2 regions of the Streptomyces melanosporofaciens genome follow, and region 2 is predicted to be linked to the other one. Evidence: riboswitches for the same ligand, from Rfam matches in the RefSeq annotation. Region 2 holds a riboswitch; the other holds the start of a gene.

Region 1 (4,203 bases), 1.7 Mb from region 2:
GGCGGGCGGCTGGTGGAGGCCCAGTCCACGTACTTCGAGCGCTGGGGCGTGGTGCCCAGCGCCCTGTGGAGCGGCTCCCCCGATCAGCCGCTCGCCCCGCTGACCGCACTGTTCGTGCACGGAAACTGGCTGCATCTGCTCGGCAACATGCTGTTTCTCTACGTCTTCGGGGCGATGACCGAGGAGCGGATGGGGCGAGTCCAGTTCGCCGTCTTCTACCTCGTCACGGGCTATCTGGCGCTGCTCGGCTACGCCGCCGCGCACGCCGACTCCGCCCAGACCCTGGTGGGCGCCTCCGGGTCCATTTCCGGAGTACTCGGCGCCTTCTTGTGGCTGTTTCCTCGAGCCAGGGTGACCAGTCTCTTTCCGTTTCTGTTCTTTCTGCCGCTGCGCTTTCCGGCCTGGGCGGTGCTGATCTTCTGGGTGGCCCTCCAGTGGCTGGCCGCCCGGCAGGCCGACGACCGCCCAGGCGTCGCCTATCTCGCCCATCTCGTGGGCTTCACGCTCGGCTTTCTCTACGCGTGGGGGCGGTTCGGGAGGACGACTAGAGTGGGCGGCGCAGCCAGGGCGAGTGAGGGAGAAAGCCAGCCGTGATCACTTCGATCGTGCTCATCAAGACCAGCGTGGACCGGATTCCGGAGACCGCCGAGAAAATCGCCGCGCTGGAGAACGTGAGCGAGGTCTACTCGGTCACCGGCGCACACGATCTGATCGCGATGGTGCGGGTGACCCGGCACGACGACCTCGCGGACATCATCACCGGCCAGATCAGCAAGCTGCCGGGGGTGGCCTCGACCGAGACGCACATCGCCTTCCGGACGTACTCGCAGCACGACCTCGAGGCGGCGTTCGCGATCGGCCTGGACGGCTAGCGCCGCCCCCTCCCAGCGCCCCGGGGGCTCAGCCGCGGTCCGGGACGCAGCGGCCGCCCTCGGTGCGGTAGCTCCACCGGGCCCCCTCGCGCACCAGCTCCTTCACGGCTCCGACGAACCGCTCGACATGCTCGTCCGGGGTGCCCGCCCCGAAGCTGACCCGGATCGCGTTCAGCGAGCGCTCCCCCGGCCCGGCCTCGGGCGCACCGCATTCGCCCGGCTCGTCGGGCTCACTGTCCAGCAAGGTGCGGACCAGCGGATGCGCGCAGAAGAGCCCGTCCCGTACGCCGATGCCGTACTCGGCGGAGAGCGCCGCCGCGAAGTGGGAGCTGTTCCAGCCCTCCACCACGAACGACAGCACGCCGACCCGGGGGGCGTCGTCGCCGAAGAGCGAGAGCACCCGCACCTCGGGCACCTCGGCCAGCCCCGTCCGCACCTTCTCGATCAGCTGCCGCTCACGGGCGACCAGGCCCTCGAAACCGGCCTCGGCAAGCGCCCTGCACGCCGACGCGATCGCGTAGACGCCGATGACGTTCGGGGAGCCCGCCTCGTGCCGGGCGGCGGTGGTGTGCCACTCGACGTCGACCCCGCCGTCGTCCCTGCGCGTCACCTTACGGCTGGCGCCACCGCCCGCCAGATACGGCCGGGCCTCCCGCAGCCAGTCCGCCCGGCCGGCCAGCACACCGGCGCCGAAGGGCGCGTACAGCTTGTGCCCGGAGAAGGCCACCCAGTCGACGTCCGCCTCCGCGATGTCCACGGGGTGGTGCGGGGCAAGCTGCGCGGCGTCCAGGACGATACGGGCGCCGTGTGCGTGCGCGGCCGCGGCCAGCTCCCGCACCGGCCACAGCTCACCGGTCACATTGGACGCGCCGGTCACGCAGACCAGCGCCGGGCCCTCGGCACGGCCCGCGAGCGCCTTCTCCAGCGTCTCCACCGCCTGCCGCGAGGAGCGCGGGGCGCTGAGGTAGCGAACGGTGACGTCCTCCCGCTGCTCCCAGGGCAGCAGCGAGGCGTGGTGCTCGGTCTCGAAGACGAAGACCTCGGTGCCCCGCGGCGCCACGGCGGCCAGGAGGTTGAGCGAATCGGTGGTGGAGCGGGTGAAGACGACCTGGTCGTCCTCGCGGCAGCCGAGGAAGGCGGCGACGTCCTTACGGCTGTTCTCGAAGAGGTCGGTGGACAGCTGCGAGAGGTAGCCCGCCCCGCGGTGCACGCTGCCGTAGTAGGGCGCGTAGGCGGCGATGTCGTCCCAGACCCGCCGCAGCGCGGGGGCGCTGGCGGCGTAGTCGAGCGCCGCGTAGGTCACCTCGCCCCCGGTGACCAGGGGCACCAGGACATCGCTGCCCAGCACGGGCAGCGGCTCACAGGCGGCGACGGAGGAGTCGGCGCAGGCGGCGGAAGCGGCGGCGACGGAGGCGGTGGCAGAAGGGCGCGCGGACATGGCGAAGTCTCCCGGGAGAGTCGAGGCGTGGGAATGCGTGACGCGCACAAGGACGGCGGTGAGCCCGCCGTCAGGGCGCGGAAAGTCGCTCTCCGCACGGCACCACCGCGCGGAGCACAGAAGGGGAAAACGGGCCGCTCGGCCCTAGCGCATTCGCTGCATCACGGAAGAACTCCCTCGACCACCAGGACCCCTAGTGAGAGGGGTCCGCGCTTGCCGCCGGCCTCGCTGCCTGGCGGCCTGGTCATCACCCGGGGCACCCCGCCACGGACGGAGGGTTGCCGGACAGCGGGCCGGGGCCGTAGTCGCTGTCACTCGTGACCTGGGCAGGAGTATGCCATGCCGTACGGCGGCGCCCATACCCTGTCCGCATCCCGGACAGGGCACGGACAGAACATGGGCGCCGTAAGGGCGACGCCTAGGCGTGGGTGGCCCGCACCCACCGCTCCAGGACGTCGCGCGCCGCGCCCGAGTCGATCGACTCGGCGGCCCGTGCGACACCCGCCGCGATCCGCTCCGCCAGGGGCTTGTCCCCCGGCTCCGGCTCGAGCGCCACCAGCGCCGCCGCCGAGTTCAGCAGCACCGCGTCCCGGACCGGTCCCCGCTCGCCCGCCAGCAGCCGGCGGGCCACATCGGCGTTGTACGAGGCGTCCGCGCCGCGCAGGGCCTCCACGGGGGCTCGCTCGATGCCCACGTCCCGCGGGTCGAGGGTCTCCTGGCGCACGGCGCCGCCCCGGACCTCCCACACCTGGGAGGTGGTGGTCACGGTCAGCTCGTCCAGCCCGTCGTCACCGCGGACGACCAGCGCGGTGGAGCCCCGCTCGGCCAGCACCCCGGCGATGATGGGCGCCATCCGGGCGTCGGCGACCCCGGTCGCCTGGCACTTCACCCGCGCCGGATTGGTCAGCGGGCCGAGCAGGTTGAACGGGGTGGCGACGCCCAGCTCGCGGCGGGCCGAGGCGACATGCCGCAGCGACGGGTGGAACTTCACCGCGAAGCAGAAGGTGATCCCCGCCTCCTCGGCGACCTCGACCACCCGCTCCGGGGTGATGTCCAGGTTGACGCCGAGCTTCTCCAGCACATCGGAGGCGCCGCTGGCGGAGGACGAGGCGCGGTTGCCGTGCTTGACGACCCGCGCGCCGGTCCCGGCGACGACCAGCGCGGACATGGTGGAGATATTGACGGTTTTGGCGCGGTCGCCGCCGGTGCCGACGATGTCCACGGTCTCCCCGGGCACCTCGATCACCTTGGCGTGGTCGTACATGGCCCGCACGAGACCGGCCACCTCGGAGACCGTCTCGCCCTTGGAGCGCAGCGCGATCGCGAAACCGGCGATCTGGGCGTCGGTGGCCTCGCCCCGCATGATCCGGTCCATGGCCCAGGCGGTGTCGTCGGCATCGAGGTCCCGGCCGGCGATCAGCGAGGTCAGTACGTCCGGCCAGGTGCGGGCCGTCGCGGTGCTGTCGCCTCCGGCGGGGGTCACAACGTCCATGGTCCGCTCCTGGATCCGTGGGGGTGGGCAGGGAAGGGGCCGCGCACGTCAGCGGCCCGCCGCCAGCCTATCGGCAGCACGACCAGGGCCCCGGCCGGACCGTGTGGTCCGGGCCGGGGCCCTGGTCTGTGGCGTCAGCTGACGTGCGAGAGCGGTACGGCGGAGATCAGTGGTGGCCGTGGCCGCTGGTGATCTCGTGGTACTCCTCGCGGGTCGGCTTCGGAATGACGTTGTCCTCGCCGTAGTAGCCCTTGGAGAGCTTCGAACGGATCCGCTGCGCGGGCGTCACCTTCCGCTTGACCCCGTTCTCGTCGGTCTCGGGGCCGATCTCGTAGGGCTCGGGCTGCTCGTGCTGGGTCAGCACGTGCAGTTGCTCCTGCGCGAGCGGCTCGTGGACCTCG
Region 2 (4,203 bases):
AGCAGCCGGTAGTAGTCCGGCGGGGCCCAGGGGGTGTGCGAGAAGTGACCGATCCGCAGATCGGGGCGGCGCTCGCGGAGCATCGCGGGCACCAGCGCCAGGTGGTAGTCCTGCACCAGGACGACGGCCTCGTCCACCGCCTCCTCGGCGAGCGCGTCCGCGAAGGCCGCGTTATAGGCCTCGTAGGCCGCCCACTGGTCGGCGAACTCCGCGTCGAAGACCGGCTCGACCGGGGTCTGGTAGAGCAGATGGTGGATGAACCACAGCACCGAATTGGCGATGCCGTTGTACGCGGCGGCGAAGACATCCGGTGCGATGTCGAGCATCCGCACCTGCTGGCCGCCGGTGTCACCGGGGTTCAGATGGCTGTCCCCGGCGCGCCGGGCGGCCTCGCGGTCACCCTCCCCGAGCGCCGCGCAAACCCACACCGCGTTGGCGTCGGGGCCGATGGCGCTGAGGCCGGAGACCAGCCCGCCACCGCCGCGCCGGGCGGTGAGCGAGCCGTCCTCGCCCAGGGTGTACGAGACCGGACCGCGGTTGGACGCGACCAGGATCGGAGCGGTGCGCGGAACTGCCATGTCGCGAGCCTAGCCAGCCGGGACCCCGCGCAAACGTACGTACGGTTTCTTGCCCCGTAGGCGGTATGGGGCGGCCTGTTTCCGCCCGTAGGGGCTATCGCGTGCTACCCCCGGGTGTCACGCCGCGCGCCGCTCCGCGTACTCCGGTATCTCGATCATCGGCGGCCGCTCCTCGGTGTCCACGTCCGTGGTGCGCGGCTCGAAGCCGGTCTCGCCCCGGTCGAACTGGGTCAGCCGCGGCCGCACCAAATGGCCCCGGGCCAGCCGCAGCTGCGCGGTGCGGTAGATCGCGGCCGCCATCCGGCCGAGCGCCAGCCCGTCCTGGTGACGGTGTTTGCGCACCCCGATGTCCACCTGGCCGAGCGCGTCGAGGCCCACCGTGTGCAGCGCGTCGACCAGCAGCCCCAGCTCGACCCCGTAGCCGACCGGGAAGGGCAGCCGCTCCAGCAGCGTGCGGCGGGCCGCGTACTCACCGCCCAGCGGCTGGACGAATCCGGCCAGCTGGGGCCAGTGCAGATTCAGCAGCGGGCGGGCGACCAGCTCGGTGACCCGGCCGCCCTGGCCCGCCACGTCACCGAGCGGGCGGTCGTACATGCCCTTCACCAGCTGCAGCGCGGGGTCGGTCAGCAGCGGACCGACGATCCCCGAGACAAAGCGCGGATCGAATTCCCGCAGGTCGGCGTCGATGAAGCAGATGATGTCGCCGCGCGTGGCCAGCAGGGACCGCCACAGCACCTCGCCCTTGCCGGGCAGCGCGGGCAGCCGGGGCAGCAGTGAGTCGCGGGGGACGACGGTGGCGCCCGCCGCCGCGGCGACCTCGGCGGTGCGGTCCGTCGAGCCGGAGTCCAGCACCACCAGCTCGTCCACCAGCGGCGCCGCCTCGCTCATCAGCTCCCGGCGGATCGTCGCGGCGATCTCGCCGACCGTGGCCTCCTCGTTCAGGGCGGGCAGGACCACGCTCAGGGTCGTCGCCGCGCCCCGCTTCGCGTCCAGCAGGCGGTCCAGCGGCCGGTCGTCGGCCGACCAGGAGCGGTGCTTCAGCCAGCGCTCCACCTCTTCCAGCACCTGTGTCTCTCCCTGCCGTGGTCGCTGTGATCCATCTCGCGCTTCGGACGGCTAGCTCAACCGTCCGGGCCTTCGGTTACAGTCTTGAACAACGCACGTGACCGTCGTATGTCGGGGTCGACCTCGGTGTTTACCGAGGAGGCCCGCGATGATGCCGTGCTGACAAACGCCCGGGTCCGCCCGGCGCCATACCGCTCATCCAGAGGGGCAGAGGGAACGGCCCGTTGAAGCCCCGGCAACCCTCCAGCTGATCTCGCATTCCGCAGCGAGGCTCCCAGCTCGGGAAGGTGCCAATTCCGTCTCGTGGCGAAATGCGTCGCGAGGAAGATGAGGAGAAAGGGCCTCGCCATCCATGGCTGTGCAGTCAGTAGAAAGCTCAACCACCTCCTCCGCCCCCGACGCCTCCGGTGCCTTCGGTCCCGCCATCGCATTGTCCTGCCGGGAGTGCGGTGAGCGGTTCGATCTGGGCCCGGTCTTCGCGTGTGAGGTCTGTTTCGGGCCGCTCGAGGTCGCGTACGAGCTGCCGGCCGGCGACCCGGAGGAGCTGCGCCGGCGGATCGAGTCCGGTCCGAACAGCATCTGGCGCTATGCCCCGCTGCTGCCCGTCCCCGCGGACGTGGCGGACCTGCCCAGCCTGCACCCGGGTTTCACCCAGCTGGTCAAGGCCGACAACCTCGCCCGTGAGCTCGGCGTCACCGGTGAGCTGCACATCAAGGACGACTCCGGCAACCCCACCCACTCCTTCAAGGACCGGGTCGTCGCCATCGCCGTCCAGGCCGCCCGCACCTTCGGCTTCACCACCCTCTCCTGCTCCTCCACCGGCAACCTCGCCGGCGCGGTCGGCGCCGCGGCCGCCCGTGCGGGCTTCCGCTCCTGCGTCTTCATCCCGCACGACCTGGAGGCCGGCAAGGTCGTCATGGCCGCGGTCTACGGCGGTGAGCTGGTCGGCATCGAGGGCACCTACGACGACGTCAACCGCTTCTGCAGCGAGCTGATCGGCGACCCGGTCGGCGAGGGCTGGGGCTTCGTCAACGTCAATCTGCGGCCGTACTACGGCGAGGGCTCCAAGACCCTGGCCTACGAGATCTGCGAGCAGCTCGGCTGGCGGCTGCCGGACCAGATCGTCATCCCGATCGCCTCCGGCTCCCAGCTCACCAAGATCGACAAGGGGCTGAAGGAGCTGATCGCGATCGGTCTGGTCGAGGACAAGCCCTACAAGATCTTCGGCGCCCAGGCCGAGGGCTGCTCCCCGGTCTCCGCCGCCTTCAAGGCCGGCCATGACGTCGTCCGGCCGCAGAAGCCGCAGACCATCGCCAAGTCGCTGGCCATCGGCAACCCCGCGGACGGCCCGTACGTCCTGGACATCGCCCGCCGTACGGGCGGCGCGGTGGAGGACGTGAACGACGAGCAGATCGTCGACGCGATCAAGCTGCTCGCCCGCACCGAGGGGATCTTCGCGGAGACCGCGGGCGGGGTGACCGTCGGCGTGACCAAGAAGCTGATCGAGGACGGTCTGCTCGACCCGTCCCTGACGACCGTCGTGCTCAACACCGGCGACGGCCTCAAGACCCTCGACGCGGTGGCCCCCACCACGGGTCCCTCCGCCATCATCCGCCCCACCCTTGACTCGTTCCGAGAGGCTGGTCTCGCATGAGCGTCAACGTCCGAATCCCGACCATCCTGCGCACATACACCGCCGGGCAGGCCGAGGTCCCCGCCGAGGGCGCGACCCTCGCCGAGGTCCTGGCGGACCTGGAGAAGAACCACCAGGGCATCGCGGCCCGCGTCCTGGACGACACCGGCAAGCTCCGCCGCTTCGTCAACGTCTACGTCAACGACGACGACGTCCGCTTCGCCGACGGCCTGGCCACGGCGACCCCGGACGGTGCCGGGATCTCGATCATCCCGGCGGTCGCGGGCGGCTGCTGACCCCGCGTCCACCCTCCTCACCTTTGGCATCGCCCCGTCCGGGGACAACCGGACGGGGCGATTCCGTGTGTGGAATCGCGATACAGTTGCCCGGATTCCCCGATGGCCCCCGGGCCGGAACCACATATGAGAACTCGTCAAGTTGTGCGTAAAGTGTGAGCACGAATTGTCGGGTTGGTTCCCTATGTCCCGCCCGGCTTGCCCGAACTTCACATAATTTCTCACTTTTAACCGTTCGGTCGTGCCCAGAATTCTCGTCCGATTGACCTGTTGCAGAGGGCGTTGGGACGGATACATTCAGCGGCGGTCGACGCGTTCCGGCGCACACCCCCCACATCCGGGGGGTGAGGTCTGACCCGGGTCCGCGGAGTGCGGTCCTGCGCAAGGGCCAGCAATAGGGGAGTTAGGAATGGCTCAGGGCACCGTCAAGTGGTTCAACGCGGAGAAGGGGTACGGCTTCATCGCGGTCGACGGTGGTGCGGACGTGTTCGTCCACTACAGCGCGATCCAGATGGACGGGTACCGCACCCTCGAGGAAGGCCAGCGGGTCGAGTTCGAGATCTCGCAGGGTCAGAAGGGCCCGCAGGCCGACATGGTCCGCGTGGCCGTAGGCTGACGCGCCGACGCGACG

What was found. Region 2 has a riboswitch for S-adenosylmethionine ahead of thrC (threonine synthase). Riboswitches for the same ligand answer to the same signal wherever they lie in the genome.
Region 1: another riboswitch for S-adenosylmethionine. It lies ahead of BLV72_RS07700 (aminotransferase class V-fold PLP-dependent enzyme); the one in region 2 lies ahead of thrC (threonine synthase).

The regions. Positions count from the first base shown of each region.
Region 1 is NZ_FNST01000002.1:1,132,558-1,136,760, forward strand. Features, by position in the region: gene BLV72_RS07690 (rhomboid family intramembrane serine protease) at 1-594, shown strand, start outside; gene BLV72_RS07695 (Lrp/AsnC family transcriptional regulator) at 591-872, shown strand; gene BLV72_RS07700 (aminotransferase class V-fold PLP-dependent enzyme) at 901-2,310, opposite strand; SAM riboswitch class IV at 2,515-2,633, opposite strand; gene trpD (anthranilate phosphoribosyltransferase) at 2,729-3,802, opposite strand; gene qcrB (cytochrome bc1 complex cytochrome b subunit) at 3,969-4,203, opposite strand, start outside.
Region 2 is NZ_FNST01000002.1:2,797,836-2,802,038, reverse strand. Features, by position in the region: gene BLV72_RS14500 (alpha,alpha-trehalose-phosphate synthase (UDP-forming)) at 1-578, opposite strand, end outside; gene BLV72_RS14495 (glucosyl-3-phosphoglycerate synthase) at 696-1,643, opposite strand; SAM riboswitch class I at 1,836-1,977, shown strand; gene thrC (threonine synthase) at 1,996-3,297, shown strand; gene BLV72_RS14485 (MoaD/ThiS family protein) at 3,294-3,572, shown strand; gene BLV72_RS14480 (cold-shock protein) at 3,982-4,188, shown strand.